Regions from separate parts of the Brevibacillus nigriterrae genome, predicted to be linked through region 3. Evidence: riboswitches for the same ligand, from Rfam matches in the RefSeq annotation. Region 3 holds a riboswitch; each other region holds the start of a gene.
What was found. A riboswitch is a leader RNA that binds a small molecule or an ion and turns the genes downstream of it on or off. The one in region 3 is predicted to bind thiamine pyrophosphate.
Positions count from the first base shown of each region.

Region 1 (5,955 bases), on a different contig from region 3:
TTTTCAGAACTACACCAAGTTCTTTACGGCAATGGGAGGAAGCAAAGCACCGTACACAGTATTGCTCGATACTTTGGAACTGGCACTTACGGTAACGATAGTCACGGTACTGATCAGCTTCCCCTTGGCGTATTACATCAATTTCAAGGTGCGTCGGTTTAAGCAAACCATTTATATGCTGGTGATTATCCCTTTGTGGGTGAGCTACATCGTCCGTGCCTATTCATGGAAAATTGTCCTTGGCACCAACGGAATCCTGAATTCGGCTTTAATCTTCCTTGGTCTGACCGATAAACCGCTTGAGGTGTTTTTATATAGCAAAATCTCCGTTGTTATTGGGATGGTTCATATTTATGCACCGTTTGTCTTAATGCCGATTTACACGGCGTTGGAGCAAATTCCGAGGAATCTGCTGGAAGCCTCCAAGGATTTAGGTGCAAGCCGGCTGCGCACCTTCTTTCATGTGGTATTTCCGCTTTCCTTGTCTGGGGTCATTGCCGGAGCAACCTTTGCTTTTGTTCTGTCGATGGGGGACTTTTTAGCTCCGTCTCTCCTGGGTGGGCCTGACAGCAGCACGATGATTGCCAACGTCGTACAGCAACAGTTTGGGACGTCGAATAACTGGCCGTATGGATCGGCAATCGGTATTCTCATCCTCGTACTGGTCATTGCCATCCTCGAGTTCACTGGGCGATCGGAAAAACGCTACTCCGCTTTCGATTCTCCGCAGGTAAAAAGGTAGGTGGGAGATCTATGACGATCCGTGGCTGGGATGTGATTACCAAAGGTTTGGGACTCTTCTCGGGGCTTGTTCTTGCGTTTATCTATCTTCCTCTGTTCGTTGTTGTGATTTATTCCTTTAATGCAGACAGTGTTAACAGTTTTCCGATTACCCAATTTTCTTTGAAATGGTATATTGTGATGGCAGAGAACAAGGCTTTGATTGAATCCTTGAAAAATTCAGTGCTGGTCGCTCTGATCAGTACGACCGTCGCCATATTGCTGGGGGTTCCAGCAGCATTTGCTCTGGATCGCTTTGATTTTCCAGGCAAAAAAATCTTCGAGCGAATTGTGCTGCTCCCGTTGATCTTGCCAGGGATTCTGACTGGTGTGGCCATGCTCAGTTTCTTCCAGGAAATCGGCATCAAACAGTCGATGTTAGCCGTCATTATCGGCCACTCTACGTTTTTGATCGCCATCGTCATGACACAGGTGTTTGCTCGGCTAAAAAGGATGGACCGCACGATTGAAGAGGCATCTGCCGATTTGGGGGCGACCCGCTTTCAGACGTTTTGGCACGTCATCCTTCCGAATATCAGCACCTCCTTGATAGGGTCAGCACTGCTTGCGTTTACACTGTCGCTGGATGAAATTCCGGTCACTTTCTTTTTGAATGGTGTATTCAACACGTTGCCGATCCAGATTTGGGGAATGACCAGGAACGGGATCACCCCTGAAGTGAATGCAATCTCCACACTTGTCTTTTTATGTTCGCTAATACTAATCGTGATCTCAACGAAGCTTACCAGCAAAGAGGGATAGGGGGGGAAGGGATGTCGAAAGAAGTTACGATTCGCTTGATTGGCGTCAACAAGCAGTTTGGAGACACCCCGATTGTAAAGGATTTGGATATTGACGTGTACAAGGGTGAGTTTTTGACCTTGCTTGGACCTAGTGGGTGCGGCAAAACAACGACACTTCGAATGATTGCCGGATTTGAGCAGCCCACGTCAGGAGACATTTTGCTGGAAGGGAAGCATGTAGCCAACTTGCCTCCCAATAAGAGAGACGTTAATACCGTCTTTCAAAATTATGCGTTGTTTCCTCACATGAATGTCAGTGACAATATTGGCTATGGGTTGCGGATGAAAGGTACGGCGAAAGAAGAGATCAATCGCCGTGTGCAAGATGCTTTGCGAATCGTACAGATGGATTCTTTTGCTACACGCAAACCTCGTGAGCTCTCAGGCGGACAACAACAACGGGTGGCTGTTGCCCGCGCTATCGTCAATAATCCGACGGTGCTTTTGCTGGACGAACCACTGGGAGCGCTGGATTTGAAACTCCGCAAACAAATGCAATTTGAATTGAAGCATTTGCAGCAGAAGCTGGGTATTACTTTTATTTATGTGACACACGATCAGGAAGAAGCACTTACCATGTCTGATCGGATTGCTGTGATGAACAATGGTCGAATTGAACAAATCGATACACCCGATCAAATCTATAATCATCCTAGGACGAGATTCGTTGCAGACTTCATAGGCGAGACCAATCTGTTGGCAGGAAAAGTGGCTGCGTCTAGTGAGCAACTACAGGAAGTAATCATCGAAGGGGTTCGTTTTACCTTTCCGCGTCAATTCAATACAAATGAACGGGAAGACGTGTACGTATCGATTCGTCCGGAACAAGTTACCATCAAGAAGCAGCACGAAGAGGGAGTGCGGTGCCTGGTAGGACGTGTTACTGAAAGAGTCTTTATCGGTTCTGTCTATAAAACCATTGTCACTCTTCCCACAGGCAAAGAGGTGTCTGTGGTTCAATCTGCCTCGACAGAAGAATTCATTTCACAAGGAGAAGAAGTGTTTCTTAGCTGGGATCAGCAGAGGGCAGTTGTATTAGCCAACTAACAAATGAGTGAACCTGACTGGGCTGTGTCATAAGGACATAAAAAAAACCTTGCGATCAGACAAACTTTCGCAAGGTTTTGGTTTGGTTACTGCTTGTTACTTGTAGAGATGGGCATTTGCAAAATACTTTGTGGTCCGATCGGCCCCATACCTTTTAACCCGTTGTCGAGAAATCCGTAGGTAACATATAACTGTTTTGCAGCGTGATTTTTCTCATTCACTCGGAGGACTACTTCATCTATGTGAGGGAAATGTCTCATTACAAAGTCAGGTAGAAGTTTCATTGCAGCTTTGGCATAGCCCTTACCTTGATGAATATAGTTGATAGAGAAGGCACGGAGGACAAGGGCATTTGGATTTTGGGTTGGCGGTTCTTCCGATCGTTCATGCAGGACAAAGAATCCAACAGGTACACCCTCCGCCATTATACAGATCGCATGTCGGTTTGGATCAGCAAGTGTTACATCAAGTACCTCGATAGGGAGGCCGGTAAATTGCGCTTGTTCTTCAGGGAGAGAAAATGTTTTGAGTACATCATCATGTTCTGACTGATAGAAAAGAAGTTCCATTTAAACCTCCAACAAAAACATTTTTACTTATCTAAATTAATAGCAATTTTCGAATCATCTAGCAATCCTGTTGCTGGTAAAAATGTATTTTTTGCTTACACCGTTCTCTTGACCAGATATAAGTATGTAAGTATGATAAAAATAGCAAAAAAGAAATAAGCAAATGCTTATATGATAATTCGAAAACTTCTGTACATACGCGTCCAAACAGAACGGTTCAACGAAGAAGTTGGAAGAAAGGAGGCAGACAAATGATACATATGCACGTAACCACCTGGTTTCTCACCTTACTCTTGTTTGTAGTCAGTTATGTCATGCTTGTCCAAGGGAAGGAAAAAGCACAAAAAATCACACACATGATCTTGCGATTGTTTTATCTGCTAGTTCTAGCGACTGGCGGTCATATGCTCTCGCTTTATCAGTTTGCCAGCCAGGCGGTAGTCAAATCGATTTTTGGTATAGCGGTTCTGTTCTTTATTGAGTTTATCCTGGTAAGGGGCAAAAAAGGAAAGCCAGTCTCACTTTTCTGGGGGCTGTTCGCTGTTTCTTTGTTACTTGTACTCTATTATGGGTATGTTGTTTTAGGATAGAACTTGATAATGATAACATAATAAATGTTATGTAAACTTTCTGGATTTCTCCGAAGATTACTTTTCAAAAAAAACAGGTTGAATCATAAACCAAGTTTGTAATAGGATATAAAAGACAACTGAATAGTAACGGGAGCTTGGTAAAGCCAGGCTGAGAGGATAGCCGATATGCTGTCGACCGTAATACCTGATCTGGGTAATGCCAGCGGAGGAAAGTTATTGTCTTTGTGTATTCAAAGACCGCTTCTTTTTCGTGGCGGTCTTTTTTTGTGTACATAAATGGCTTCTCCGCTTGCTCACATTCATTTTAAGGAGGAAATGAAATGGCAAGCAAAAACCAAAGTAGCGAAGTAATTCCTGATGTTTCAGCATTTCCAGGGAGCAAGAAAGTGTACATTCAAGGTTCACGAGAGGATATCAGAGTACCAATGCGTGAGATTGCCTTAACCCCAACTCTAGCTTCTGATAGCGAACAACTTAATGAGCCTGTGAGAGTTTATGATTGCAGTGGCCCGTATACCGATGCAGAGATCAAGACAGATATCCGTCAAGGTCTACCATTAAACCGTCGAAATTGGATACTTGAGCGTAATGATGTTGAAGAATACGAGGGCAGACTCATCAAAGCAGAGGACAACGGTTATAAAGCAGACGAATTCGTTAAACAAGTAGATGTATTTCCCGGTTTGAATCGTCAGCCATTGCGAGCCAAAGCAGGTGCAAATGTAACACAAATGCATTATGCAAAAAAAGGAATGATCACTCCTGAAATGGAGTACATAGCCATTCGAGAAAATGTAACCCCGGAGTTTGTTCGCAATGAGGTTGCAACAGGTCGAGCCATCATTCCTGCGAATATTAATCATCCTGAAAGTGAACCGATGATAATTGGACGCAACTTTTTGGTGAAAATTAATGCAAATATCGGGAATTCCGCTGTGGCGTCATCGATCGAAGAAGAAGTAGAGAAGATGAGATGGGCAACACGTTGGGGTGCTGATACCATTATGGACTTGTCTACAGGTAAAAACATTCATACAACTCGTGAATGGATCATTCGCAACTCTCCTGTACCGATTGGAACTGTGCCTCTCTATCAAGCATTAGAGAAAGTCGGTGGAAAAGCTGAGGAATTAAGTTGGGAGATTTACCGAGATACGCTGATTGAACAGGCAGAGCAGGGAGTAGATTATTTTACAATTCACGCAGGCGTGCTTTTACGCTATATTCCTTTAACTGCAAGGCGTGTTACAGGGATTGTATCTCGCGGCGGTTCTATCATGGCGGCATGGTGCCTTGCCCATCACAAGGAAAATTTCCTTTATTCCCATTTTGAAGAAATATGTGAAATCTTGAAAACGTATGATATCGCCGTTTCTCTCGGAGATGGACTAAGGCCAGGTTCGATAGCCGATGCCAACGATGAAGCGCAGTTTGCAGAATTGGATACGTTGGGTGAGCTTACACAAATTGCGTGGAAACATGATGTGCAAGTGATGATTGAAGGTCCGGGGCATGTTCCGATGCACATGATTAAGGAAAATGTGGAGAGACAAATGGAGGTCTGTCAGGAAGCTCCATTCTATACACTTGGCCCACTTACTACGGATATTGCTCCAGGGTATGATCATATAACATCAGCGATTGGTGCCGCCATGATTGGGTGGTTTGGCACTGCTATGTTGTGTTACGTCACTCCAAAAGAACATCTTGGCCTGCCGAATAAGAATGACGTGCGTGAAGGGGTAATTGCCTATAAAATTGCGGCACACGCAGCAGATTTGGCAAAAGGACATCCAGGAGCTCAAGAAAGAGATAATGCCCTGTCCAAGGCTCGTTTCGAATTCCGTTGGAGGGATCAATTCAATTTATCATTAGATCCTGAAAGGGCAATGGAGTATCATGACGAAACACTGCCCGCTGAGGGAGCAAAAACGGCACATTTTTGCTCGATGTGTGGACCAAAGTTTTGCAGTATGAGGATCACTCAGGACATTCGTGATTATGCGAAACAACATGGGTTTGGAGATCAGGAGGCTATTGAAGAAGGATTGAAGAGAAAGTCGAATGAATTCAAGGAAGCGGGAAACGAAATTTATAGATAGAGAAAAACAGCAGGGGGTGCACTCTAGTTCATTCATGGCGGTCTTTTTTTGTGTACATAAA
Region 1 covers NZ_JBNCMT010000008.1:148,864-154,818, reverse strand. The annotation lists gene ACPW7N_RS08440 (ABC transporter permease) at 1-742, shown strand, start outside; gene ACPW7N_RS08435 (ABC transporter permease) at 754-1,542, shown strand; gene ACPW7N_RS08430 (ABC transporter ATP-binding protein) at 1,554-2,630, shown strand; gene ACPW7N_RS08425 (GNAT family N-acetyltransferase) at 2,717-3,199, opposite strand; gene ACPW7N_RS08420 (DUF1516 family protein) at 3,451-3,789, shown strand; TPP riboswitch at 3,909-4,020, shown strand; gene thiC (phosphomethylpyrimidine synthase ThiC) at 4,113-5,894, shown strand.
Region 1: it holds a riboswitch for thiamine pyrophosphate, as region 3 does, so the genes downstream of both, thiC (phosphomethylpyrimidine synthase ThiC) here and ACPW7N_RS20965 (thiamine-binding protein) in region 3, are expected to answer to the same signal.

Region 2 (5,955 bases), on a different contig from region 3:
AAACGCATCTGCCACTGCAATTATGCGTCCAAACAGCGGGATCGAGACTCCTGCTAAACCGTCAGGATAGCCTTTGCCATCAAACCGTTCATGGTGAGAGCGAACACCGGGTAAGAGGGGGGCCATTGCATCTGGCGGTTCAATGCGTAGCAAGATTTTTTCCCCTAAAACAGGATGATATTTAATCAGGGCAAATTCTTCATCTGATAGTTTTCCGTCTTTTAACAGAACGTCATCAGGGACACCAATTTTACCAATGTCGTGAAGTAGAGCGGATTTCTTTAACAGGTTTAGCTCTTGTGTGGAAAGGCCAGCAGCCTGTCCGATACACACAGAAAAATTGGCTACCCGAAAGGAATGACCCGCAGTATAGGTATCTCGGGCATCAAGTGCAGCCGCTAATGTGGCGAAGTAACTTTCCATTAACTGATTATTCATGATCTCTCTTTCTTGTAAACCTTGCACCATGTGATTGAACCCGGTTATCAATCGAGAGAATTCATCGGAATAAATATCGGGTGCGTGTACGTCTAGTGATCCTTCCTGCACTTTGCCCATGTCATCATAAAGCTGGCGAATGGGCTGTTCGATGTTACGAGAGAGCAGCCATGCACCAAGGGAAGAAAAGCCTAGTCCAATCAGTAAAATAACACCAGCCCAACTCCAGTAATTGGCACTAATTTCTTGAGAAACTTCCAGCAACCGAATTTGAGTTGCCAGGCTAAACAGGAAAAGAGGAACCGTTCCAATCAAAAAAGCACTTAATAGAAACTTGTGTTGAATGGTCACGATCACTTTTCCGTCAAGTGAAATGTCAGATCCATGCAGGTTGCGAGCCATGCTTTGAATGTAGGCAAGTATGGGCTTGATGGCTTCTGTCGTTAAAAAGAACTCAATCAAGGCGTGCATGCTAGCAATTAAGAATGCTCCTACTGTTGCCAGACCTACATAGTAGTACGGAAGACTCAGCAAGCCTTGATTGATGTTCCAAATCGTCATTGATATTGCCGGAATCGATAGTCCAAGAAAGTGTGGGCCGAATATCCGTTGAATAGAGAGATTCGGTAATTTATGTGTCTGATAAAAGGCCATTCGAATATGATCCATGCTGGGACTAGTGCTACAAAGAGCTGTTTTAATTGGCTTCAGGTGTTTGGAGAACATGGCATATTCCAGGATAAACATGATAAGTAGTGAAATTACGATTGTGAGCAGGATATGGAATAGCTCAGAGTTCTTTATCTGCAATGTAGTAAAAATCAGTGCTCCACCTACACATAAGACTGCTATTGCCGAGCCAATGATATAGTTTCTTATCAGTATCAATAGTAAGGATCGATAAATAGGCAAGATAGACCCTTCTTTCAACAAATCTTGGTTAATAGGAAGATTGAATAGCAGAATTAACTAGTTTAACAGTAACACATTTTGTTGGAGAGTCATATGAAAATATTTCAATTAAGGGAATAGTCAGTAAAATTAATTAAGCAAAAGAAGTAAAGTATCCGCCACTTTGAAAAGTGCCCATAAAAAGTACTCCCCCTTCGAAATCAACAGAAAAAGAAATCGAAGGAGGAGTATTCTTGTAATTGTCGGAAAATCCCTTCTTTTTGGGGGTGTTGAACCAGGCTGAATGTTTATAAAGTGATATAGGTCAGAACAGAGAGAAAGAGAGATGTGATACTGACAGCAACCAATGGGCGAAGTGCTTTGCTGCGTAATTCCTTGATGTTTACCTGTAACCCTAAGCCGACCATCGCCATTGCTAAAATAAATGTGGTGGCTTTGTTGATAAAGGAAAGCTGCTGGTCTGATACAGGTACATGGCTCCCCAGCAAATAGGTGCCGACGAAGCTCATGCAGACGAATCCTGCCAGGAACCACGGATATTCGATTTTTGCCTGGTTGTTTGCGGATGGTTGCTTTTTATTGACCCAGTATAAGAAGAGGAAGCTTAAAGGAATCAGGAGAAATACTCGACCTAGTTTTGCTAGAAATGCGAGTGTGAGCGCATCCTCGCCGCCTGCTGCCCCGGCAAGTGCGACGTGGGCAACTTCATGCAGGCTGATTCCCACCCAGATTCCGAATTGCTCGGCGGTAATGGGAAGGAACGGAAGAATAAGGGTATATCCGATGGCAAAAATCGTTCCGATAAAGGCGATAATACCGACGCTAACTGCTGTGTCGCCTTCTTCTGATTTGATGATGGGAGAAATGACGGCTATTGCAGCAGCGCCGCATACACCCGTTCCGACGCCAAGCAGCAATGAAGTTGTGCGATCGGCTTTTAGTAATTTGGCCAGCAGAAGCATCAATAGAATGGAAAAAGCGACGGTGCCGATATCTCTCAGGATGAGGCCGGTTCCTTGATGGAGGATGGTATCTACGTTCAGCTTTAATCCGTATAAAATGATAGCTATGCGCAAAAGCCTTTTGGAGGAAAACTGGATGCCTGAGCGTAAGGCTTGGGGGTATCCGAAGAGTTGACGGTAAATGACAGCAAGCAGGATGGAAAATGCCAAGGGTCCAAGCTGACCGACGATCGGCAGTTGAGTCATTCCGAAGCCGATAAGAGCAATCAAGAATGTAAAGAGAACTCCCCCTGCGAATGCAGCCCCAGGAGCGAGTTTACTGGGAAGTTTCTTGTCTGAAATGGGGGGTTGGGGTAGTGACTTGCTGTATGGCAAAGATGCTTTCATGACGGTTTCACTCTCTTTCTTGAATGGGAGACACTTTCAGATTAATACGTTCTTTATCATAAGGAAAATAAATCATTATAATCGTTACGATAAGTAATCATGTATAATAGAAATATTACTTCAAGCTGGCAGGTGGTCACGTTCAATGGATCAACAATTATTGGTGTTTGTCACTGTCGTAGAAAAAAAGAACTTCTCTCGAGCGGCAGAAGAACTACTAATGACACAACCTGCAGTAAGCCAGTATGTTCAGGCATTAGAGCGTTCTTTTGGCACTCGACTGTTAGAGAGAAACAACAAATTTGTCCGACTGACCAAAGCAGGAGAAATCGTCTACCATCATGCAAAGGAAATCATCAGCTCTTACAACCGAATGAAGTATCTGGTAGATGACATGCTGCATGTGGCGAGTGGAACAATTGCCATTGGTGCGAGCTACACCTATGGAGAGTACATTCTTCCTCATGTCATTGCCAGCTTGCAAAAGAGATATCCGCTCATCCAACCGTCTATTAAGATTGGAAATACGCGTGAGATAGCTGAATCCGTGCTGAATCATGAAATTGATGTAGGGGTAATAGAAGGAAAATACCATCACGATAATCTGTACATCGAGCCAATTGCAGATGATGAAATGGTGGTAGTGGCAAGCTCCGAACATCCGTTAGCAACAAAAGATACAGTAACAGTTGCTGACTTGGCAGAAGAGAGATGGATTGTGCGGGAAATGGGCTCCGGTACCCGTGATACAACAGATCGAATGTTCGCTGTAAACAACCTGCAGCCTGCAAATCTTATGGAGTTCGGGAGTACACAACTCATTAAGGAGTCAGTGGAAGCGGGGTTAGGCATTTCACTGCTTTCCGAGGATGCGATCAGAAAAGAAGTAACACTGGGGACATTACAGATACTGCCGGCCACTATTGAACCCGTCATTCGGCAATTTACCATGATCACCCTGGCGTCCCATTTCCAAACGAAAGCAGTAGAAATGTTTGTAGATTTATTGCGGAGTTCATCTGAGGATATTGCATTCAAAAAAGGTTCAAGGTAATCTTTTAATAAGAGAATTGAATAGTCTTCGGGTGCCTGTGGAATCAGGCTGAGATTACAGCTAAGCTGCTGTTGACCGTTTGAACCTGTTGGGTAATGCCAGCGTAGGGAGTGTTGCTAGTGACCAATCGTGCACTTTTGCTTACGCAAGAGTGCTTTTTTATTTTTTCTCCCGGGCTTGCCAACGGAGTTCAAATCAAAAAACGAGTAGAGGGGAATGTCTATCCATGAAAAATCAAGAAATCTGCGCATTGTTAGAGAAGGTTCGTACGCAAAATCCTTTGGTACATAATATTACCAACGTTGTGGTAACCAATTTTACTGCCAATGGATTATTGGCGTTGGGAGCTTCACCTGTCATGGCTTATTCTAAGCATGAAGTTGCAGATATGGCGAAGCTTGCGGGGGCATTGGTTTTAAATATAGGGACACTGAACGATGCAGAAATCGAGTCGATGATCATTGCTGGCAAGTCGGCTAATCAGCATGGAGTGCCAGTCATTTTGGACCCGGTCGGAGCAGGAGCGACTGCCTATCGTACACAGACTGCACAACGAATTGTAAAAGAGGTACGGGTTTCAATCGTGAGAGGGAATGCGGCTGAAATTGCTAACGTAGTTGGGGAAGCATGGGCAATCAAGGGTGTCGATGCAGGGGAAGGTTCAGGAGACGTAGTTGCCCTTGCGCAAAAAGCGGCGAAAGCACTCCAAGCAATGGTGGTTATTACAGGAAAAGATGATGTGATTACAGATGGGGAAACAACATACCTCGTACACAATGGCCATCCTATCCTTACCAAAGTGACAGGAACAGGCTGCCTGCTCACCTCTGTAATCGGCGCATTCGCTGCTGTGTCCGAGGATAAGCTTCGTGGAGCAGTGGCAGCACTTGCCTGCTATGGAGTGGCTGCACAAATTGCATGGAGCAACCAGGGAGAGAACGGCCCGGGAAGCTTCCAAATTGAGTTTTTGAATCAACTTTCAAAGATAAATGCTGACAATATCATTGAAATGTCTTCCGTATCGAAAGTGGGTTAAATTTCAAAGGAGAAATGAGGTTGGAAAAGATGGTGAAACCATATAAGGCATTAACAATTGCCGGATCGGACAGTGGTGGAGGTGCTGGCATTCAAGCGGATCTCAAAACCTTTCAAGAGCTCGGAGTATTCGGAATGTCAGCATTAACGGCGATTACTGCACAGAATACGTTGGGTGTGCACGGAGTCTATCCGTTACCAGTCGAAGCCGTGGAGAAGCAAATCATCGCCATCGGTGAAGATATGGGTACCGATGCAGTCAAGACAGGGATGTTGTTCAGTGGAGAGATTATCCGTTCTGTTGCCGACCAAGTGAAAACATACGGATGGAACAAGCTTGTTGTTGACCCTGTCATGGTTGCCAAAGGAGGATCTCCGCTGTTGCAGCAGGAGGCAATTCAATCATTGAGAGAACACTTGCTGCCGTTGGCTATGGTCGTTACCCCGAATATCCCGGAAGCTGAATTGTTGACAGCTATAACGATTGACTCGCTGGAAAAAAGAAAGCAAGCAGCCCGTTCCTTATTCGAGATGGGAGCAAGACACGTGGTTATGAAAGGTGGTCATGCCGATGATGAGGAAACGGTCATTGACCTTTTGTTCGACGGGAAGGAATTCATTTCTTTCGAGAGCAAGCGTGTATCGACTAGACATACCCATGGAACAGGGTGTACGTTCGCCGCAGCAATCACAGCAGAGTTGGCGAAAGGCAGAAGTGTATCAGAAGCGGTCATGACAGCCAAGCAGTTTATTTCAGCAGCGATTGAAGATGAATTGGGTATTGGATTGGGTCATGGACCCACCAATCATTGGGCATATAACAGAAGACGGGTAAATGGGGTAAACCATCATGCAAATGAATAATGCAGCTTTGCGGAAACAACTGTCTCTTTACTTCATTATGGGCAGTAACAATTGTGAAAAAGACCCGGTATTCGTCCTTCAAGAGGCGATTCGAGGCGGAATCACGCTGTTTCAATTTCGTGAAAAAGGCCATACAGCACTAGCTGGAGCAGCAAAATTCGATCTTGCGAAGAAGCTTCAGGAGGTGTGCAAGCAACATAACATTCCGTTTATTGTGAATGATGATGTGGATTTGGCGATTGCCCTTGATGCTGATGGGGTGCATGTCGGTCAGGAAGACGAATCAGCCAAGGAAGTGAGGCA
Region 2 covers NZ_JBNCMT010000010.1:100,691-106,645, reverse strand. The annotation lists gene ACPW7N_RS09800 (HD domain-containing phosphohydrolase) at 1-1,350, opposite strand, end outside; gene ACPW7N_RS09795 (YeiH family protein) at 1,638-2,699, opposite strand; gene ACPW7N_RS09790 (LysR family transcriptional regulator) at 2,845-3,753, shown strand; TPP riboswitch at 3,771-3,880, shown strand; gene thiM (hydroxyethylthiazole kinase) at 3,980-4,789, shown strand; gene thiD (bifunctional hydroxymethylpyrimidine kinase/phosphomethylpyrimidine kinase) at 4,819-5,652, shown strand; gene thiE (thiamine phosphate synthase) at 5,636-5,955, shown strand, end outside.
Region 2: it holds a riboswitch for thiamine pyrophosphate, as region 3 does, so the genes downstream of both, thiM (hydroxyethylthiazole kinase) here and ACPW7N_RS20965 (thiamine-binding protein) in region 3, are expected to answer to the same signal.

Region 3 (5,955 bases):
TTGGCGAGATGAGCTTCCGTGGTCAAATCCCAGTCTCTCACTGAATCGACGAGCCCCAGACTGTAAAGCAGCCCACTCCCACCCATAGCATAATCTATATTAGCTTTTTTCAATGCAGTTGTAACTTTCAGCAATGGTTCCATTGTAATCATTGTGCAAAACTCCTACCTATCGGAACATTATCGTAAAAATGACCCTACTTCATCGAATCTCATCTAATCTAATCTCAAAATAACTTCCTCAACCTCTTCGCCCCGAGCGTTGGCAAATCCCTTATTCGTACCGGTAATTTTGAAACCACATTTTTGCAGGACTCGGATGGAAGCCATATTGTCTTTGACAGCACGAGCATAGAGAGGGCTCATGATGTTGCCAGCAACTTGCCCGTTGAAGAGGATCGTCTTTTTTTGGAAGCTGTTGTTGCCTAAAATCTTGGTCCAACGGGCATTAAACACATCCCTGTCTGACGGATTTTCGGATACAAAAGCTGCCATATAACTAGCTTCCATATCCAATTGTTGTTCAAAAAATATGGATAAGTCTTCATTATGTACATCTCGCAATTGGACGTTGCCTGTCATTGGATTTTCCATTCTACTCACCTCTTCTGTTTTTTTGTAAATATTGTAACAAACGAAACGAAAGCCAGTCTAACACTCATTTCGTGTTTCGACTGGCCTATTTTTTGCTAATTAACTTGTTTGGTCGCCAGCGCCAAGCAATTCGAGTAACTGTCTCTTGATGGCGATGAATGTTGGATCAAGGGTTAACCTGGAGTCCCGCAGGCGTGGGCGGGGAAGAGAGACCTCCACTTCGGCGATGATCCGCCCTGGTCTGTGCGACAAGAAATAAATCCGGTCAGACAACAGGATGGCTTCGTCGATATCATGGGTCACCAGCAGAACGGTGTGCTGATAAGTCTGCCAGATGGAAAGCAGCCACTGCTGCATCTCCATGCGAGTAAGTGCATCCAGTTTGCCGAATGGCTCATCAAGCAGCATCAATTCCTTTTTCGCCAAAAAGGTTCGGAGGAAAGCGGCACGTTGCTTCATTCCACCCGATAAGGAGTCGGGATAACTGGAGGCAAACTTTTCAAGGCCAAACAAGGGCAAGAGCTGGATCGCCTGCTCACGAGCCTCTGCCTTCCTCATTCCTTGTACTTCGAGCCCAACGATGACGTTATCCAGAATCGTGCGCCACGGAAAAAGGACGTCTTTTTGCGGCATATAACCGACCAGACCTTTTTGTCCCGTAATGACCTGCCCATTGATGGAGACCACGCCTTCATCCGGTAAAGTTAACCCCGCTACGATATCGAGGATCGTGCTTTTGCCACAACCACTTGGGCCGATCAGGCTGACGAATTCGCCTTTACCAACAGTAAGCGATGCATCACTGATGGCAGTCACGGGTTCTGCAGCAGTGGTGAATGATTTGGTAATACGATCAAGTTCAAGAAGGTTCATGCATTCACCCACTTATTAAGGGGCAGGCAAGAATTCGTTTGTGAACGACTTGTTCGCCTCAACCATTTTCGGGATTAATTTGCGGTCGTGCATCCATTTTGCATAGTTGGTCCATACTTCTTCTTTTTGGATACCCCACTGTGCTGCGTCGTCCTGATATTTCGTGCTTACCCATTCCTGACTTGCCTTAACCAGATCGGCATTCAACTCAGGAGCATTCTTGATCAGAATCGCAGCAGCATCGCCAGGATTCTCGATCGCTGTTTGGTATCCTTTCGCTGTAGCCGTCATGAACTTTTTCACGAGCTCTTTCTTCTCTGCCACATTTTTTTCATTCGTAATAATTACAGGGGTGTAGTAGTCAAGAGCTGGATCAAGGTCCTTGAGCATCAACAGATTCAGATCGATTCCCTTGCGCTTGGCTTCTACGCCGTCCCAGCCGTAATAGATCCACTCGAAATCAGCATCTCGGCCGATGGAAGTGAAGAAATCGGTTGCGCCTAGCGTGACATTTTGTACCTTGGAAGCATCGGCTCCTGCCTTGTCCATCACGGCTTTAATTACTGCCTCTTCCACCGGGGACCCCCAGCCGCCGTAGCGCTTTCCTTCAAAGTCCTTCGGTGATTGAATATTCGCCGTTTTGAGTGAAGCGAATGCAGATGTGTTATGTTGAATAATCGCTGCGATGGAGACGAGCGGGATATCGGTTGCTCTCGCTTGTGTCACGGCTTCCTGATAGCTGATGGCGAAATCTACCTCGCCTGCCGCAACCAGTTGATTGGCAACGGTTCCTTCACCAGGCTGTACGATGTCTACCTCAAGGCCCTGCTCTTTGTAAAAGCCTTTATCTTTTGCTACATATAATCCGGTGTGATTGGTATTCGGGAACCAGTCGAGCATGACGGTCACTTTTTGAGGTTGGGCTGGCGCTTGTGCTGCTGGCTGACCTGCTTGATCGGGTTGAGCCGCTTTTTCAGGTCCTGGAGTGGTTTGTCCGCATCCGGCTACCACGAAGCTAAGAGCGAGAGAAAGGGTAGAGAGAGTTTTCCAGAAGGAACGCTTTGATTTTGTAGTCATGTGTGTTCTCCTTTGTCGTATGCGTGGAATGGTCATGATCGTTCTCTTTGCTGATTCCATGGCATGATGATTCTACCTAGCAATTCAATGAATCCAAAAATGACGAGACTTAATAACGAAATAGTGAAGATCGTGGCAAATACCCGATCCGTCAAGAATGATTGTGATGAGCGAGTCATCAAAATCCCTAGTCCTTTGCTTGCCCCGAGCCATTCGCCGATGACTGCTCCCATGATGCTGTAAGTTCCCGCAATTCGTAAACCGGAAAAAAAGAAGGGGAGTGCGGCGGGAAGCTTGACCATCCGAAAAATTTGTCCCCGTCCGGCTCCCATAGAAGTGAGCAGGCGGATCATATCCTGGTCAACCAGGCGATAGCCGTCCACTAAATTAACGGTAATCGGGAAAAAACAGACGAGGGCCACAACCACAATCTTGGGTGTGATGCCATAGCCAAACCAGATGAAAAACAGGGGAGCGATGGCGATGATCGGGATCGTCTGGGAGACGACCAGCAATGGATAAACTGCCTTGCGCAAATAGGAGGACATATCCATCAGCGTAGCGATTGTTATCCCCAGGAGAATGGCAATAGTAAAGCCCCATAGAGCCTCATATAGCGTTTGAAGACTGTGCTGCCAAATGAGTTCTCTCGCTTCCCACAAGGAACGAAACACTTGGATGGGCCCCGGCAGAATCCAGGCTTTCACGTTGCTGACCTGAACACCGATCTCCCAGCCGATCAGCAAAAGAAGGAGCAGACCGACTGGCAAGTACCCGGAAGCAAAAATTTTAGCGGTACTTTTCAAGCTTCTCATCCATAGAAACTCCTTCAGGTCGATAGTGGATTTTCATATGGGTCATCACCTCAGAAGCTCCTGCTGCAATGCATGCTTCCTGTGCACGTTTGACAATATCGATCAGAAGGTCCAGTTCACCTTCCATTACCGTTTCCATTGCACCCACTTCATACTTCACACCAGACGCTTGCACGACTTCAATGGCTTTATCTACGACTGCGTAGGAATTTCCGTCAGCCACTTTGGGCAAAACCTGAAATCCAAGATTAACGATAGGCATGATTTGTGCCTCCTTTCCTAAATTTTCTCCCTTTTCCAGTGAGCTTACGCAATAGAAAAACTCAGACAAAACGGTCATGACCGTTTTGTTTGACCGCAAGCGGTCACATCCACTTTTATGAAAACGTCGAGACGTTTTTCACAAAAAAAGGCCGTCCGGTATGGACAGCCTTGAAAACAGCACGATAATACGTTGTGTCGAGTGTTCCCTACGCTGGCATTACCCAGATCAGGTTACGGGTCGGTACATTAGCGGGTACCCTCTCAGCCAAGCTCACTCAGCTCCCCCAAGCTATGCAATTCTGAATACCATTATAGGATTACAGTTAACTGGTGTAAATCATTTTCTAGGCTCGTTGTTTTTCCAGACTCACACAAACTGCTGTCTCATCAAAGTTCAGACGATCATAAAGTCTGCGGGCATGGATATTGGCGATCCGAACAGACAATTCAAGCTTTTCAATTCCCTGGCATTCCTGGCCCCACTGAATGACGTAGGCAATCAGGTGTGTGCCATACTGTTTGTTCCGATGGATCTCATCCACACGCAGGAAACATATTTCGGCAGTGCTATTCTCAGGGATTGCCTCCACATAAGTATAGCCAATGAGTTCGGACCCGTCCCGGCAGAGAATAAACATCTTTTTTGTCTCCGAAAGCTGGTTAATAATATCGTTGCTGCTGAAGTAGGCTTCTTTGGGATGCAGCTTGTCAAAAGCCTCTTGAAACTGATCAGTATAAGGAGTAATTGTCAGATCGGATGAAAGTGGTTCAAGTGTGGGTGGCTGGTAACGGCTCAATTCAAGAGAGAGAAGGGCTTCCGCATTGTATTCTGCAAATCCAAGCTCTTGAAACAACGATGCACATTGAGCGTTTAGTTTGTCGATGGACACTCTGCAGGTAGCGTAAGTATCGGGAATGGTCTCAAGCACCTGATGATAAAGTGCAAGGGAGATTTCATTCCAGTTCTCATGCTGGACATAGGGTCCGAGCAACCGGAATTGCCCGGTTTCAGGAAAAGCGGCAAACCCTAGAACGCCAACCAACCTTTCTTCCTCAAAGGCGAGGAAAAATGCTTCCTCGAAAGGAATATACGGGAGGGACTGGAGTCGATCCTTAATGGTTGCCTCATCGGAGCCGAGCCACGGATTGTTGAATTCCCGATGGCAATTCAATCCTGCGATAAAATGCAAGACTTCACTGAAATGCTCCATTGTCGCTTTTCTGTACAAAATCATGGGAAGCCTCCTTCATGAGATAAAATTTTCGCTGTCCATTATGTCTGATTGGTGAGTATTGTGTGTTGTGATACAATTTTTCTAAATTAATAGAAAAATGGGAGGGTGCTACTTGTCAGCAATAAAAATAATTTCAGTAAAAGGAACAGGAAGCAGTAACGAGGATGCGATTGTATGTAATCCATCGCTTTCATTATACGGGGTATTGGACGGTGTGTCTTCACTTATTCCTTATGTAAGCAGCGATCAGCGCAAAGGGGGAGAAATAGCTTCTACTCTTGTAAAAGATCACTTCGAGCAACTGACTACCCTCCCAGATTTACTTGCTGAAGTGGAGGTAGCAAATAGAAAGCTCCGTGACGCCATGGAAGAAGCGCAGATAGACATGTCCCAAAAAGAAGCTTTGTGGGGTACAGCAGTTGCTCTGGCAAGAATCTCGGATGACTTCATCGAGTTCGTCCAAACAGGTGATTGTATGATATTCACCGAGAACGTCGATGGCACTATTCGGGTCCTGACATATCCGCAGGTGGCTCACTTGGAAAACATCGCTTTTGAGCAGTGGGAAAAAGGAATTGCCCAAGGGATGCGACTGCGGTCAGATTTAATAGAATTGGTCAGAGAGCGGCTGAAGCAGAACCGATACCTCAGCAACACCAAGGGAGGGTATGGGGTTTTGAACGGTGAAAAGGATGCCAACAAATTTCTCGACTATGGAAAAATCAGCAGGAACAATGTTCGCAGACTTGTACTTGTAACAGATGGGCTTTTCCTGCCTGAAACTGATTATAGGCACAGCCCGGACTGGGGTAAGATGGTAGCATACATATTGTCTCTTGGGCTTGATGCCTACACCGATCATATTCTGGACATCGAAGAAAAAGATCCAGAATGTTTGAAGTACATACGTTTTAAGAAATCAGATGATAAAACAGGGGTAATCATCAATTTGGATGAATGTTAGGAGGAAAACTTGTGACCGTACAAATAAAACGCATTTACGAAGCGATTGAAACGGGTGATGGGCAACGTATTCTGGTTGACCGGATATGGCCACGTGGGGTATCGAAAGAAAAAGCACAGCTAGCTGAATGGATG
Region 3 covers NZ_JBNCMT010000033.1:46,633-52,587, reverse strand. The annotation lists gene ACPW7N_RS20990 (hypothetical protein) at 1-152, opposite strand, end outside; gene ACPW7N_RS20985 (GNAT family N-acetyltransferase) at 216-593, opposite strand; gene ACPW7N_RS20980 (ABC transporter ATP-binding protein) at 693-1,466, opposite strand; gene ACPW7N_RS20975 (ABC transporter substrate-binding protein) at 1,482-2,543, opposite strand; gene ACPW7N_RS20970 (ABC transporter permease) at 2,576-3,358, opposite strand; gene ACPW7N_RS20965 (thiamine-binding protein) at 3,333-3,620, opposite strand; TPP riboswitch at 3,809-3,918, opposite strand; gene ACPW7N_RS20960 (GNAT family N-acetyltransferase) at 3,967-4,857, opposite strand; gene ACPW7N_RS20955 (protein phosphatase 2C domain-containing protein) at 4,970-5,821, shown strand; partial or broken gene ACPW7N_RS20950 (DUF488 domain-containing protein) at 5,815-5,955, shown strand, end outside.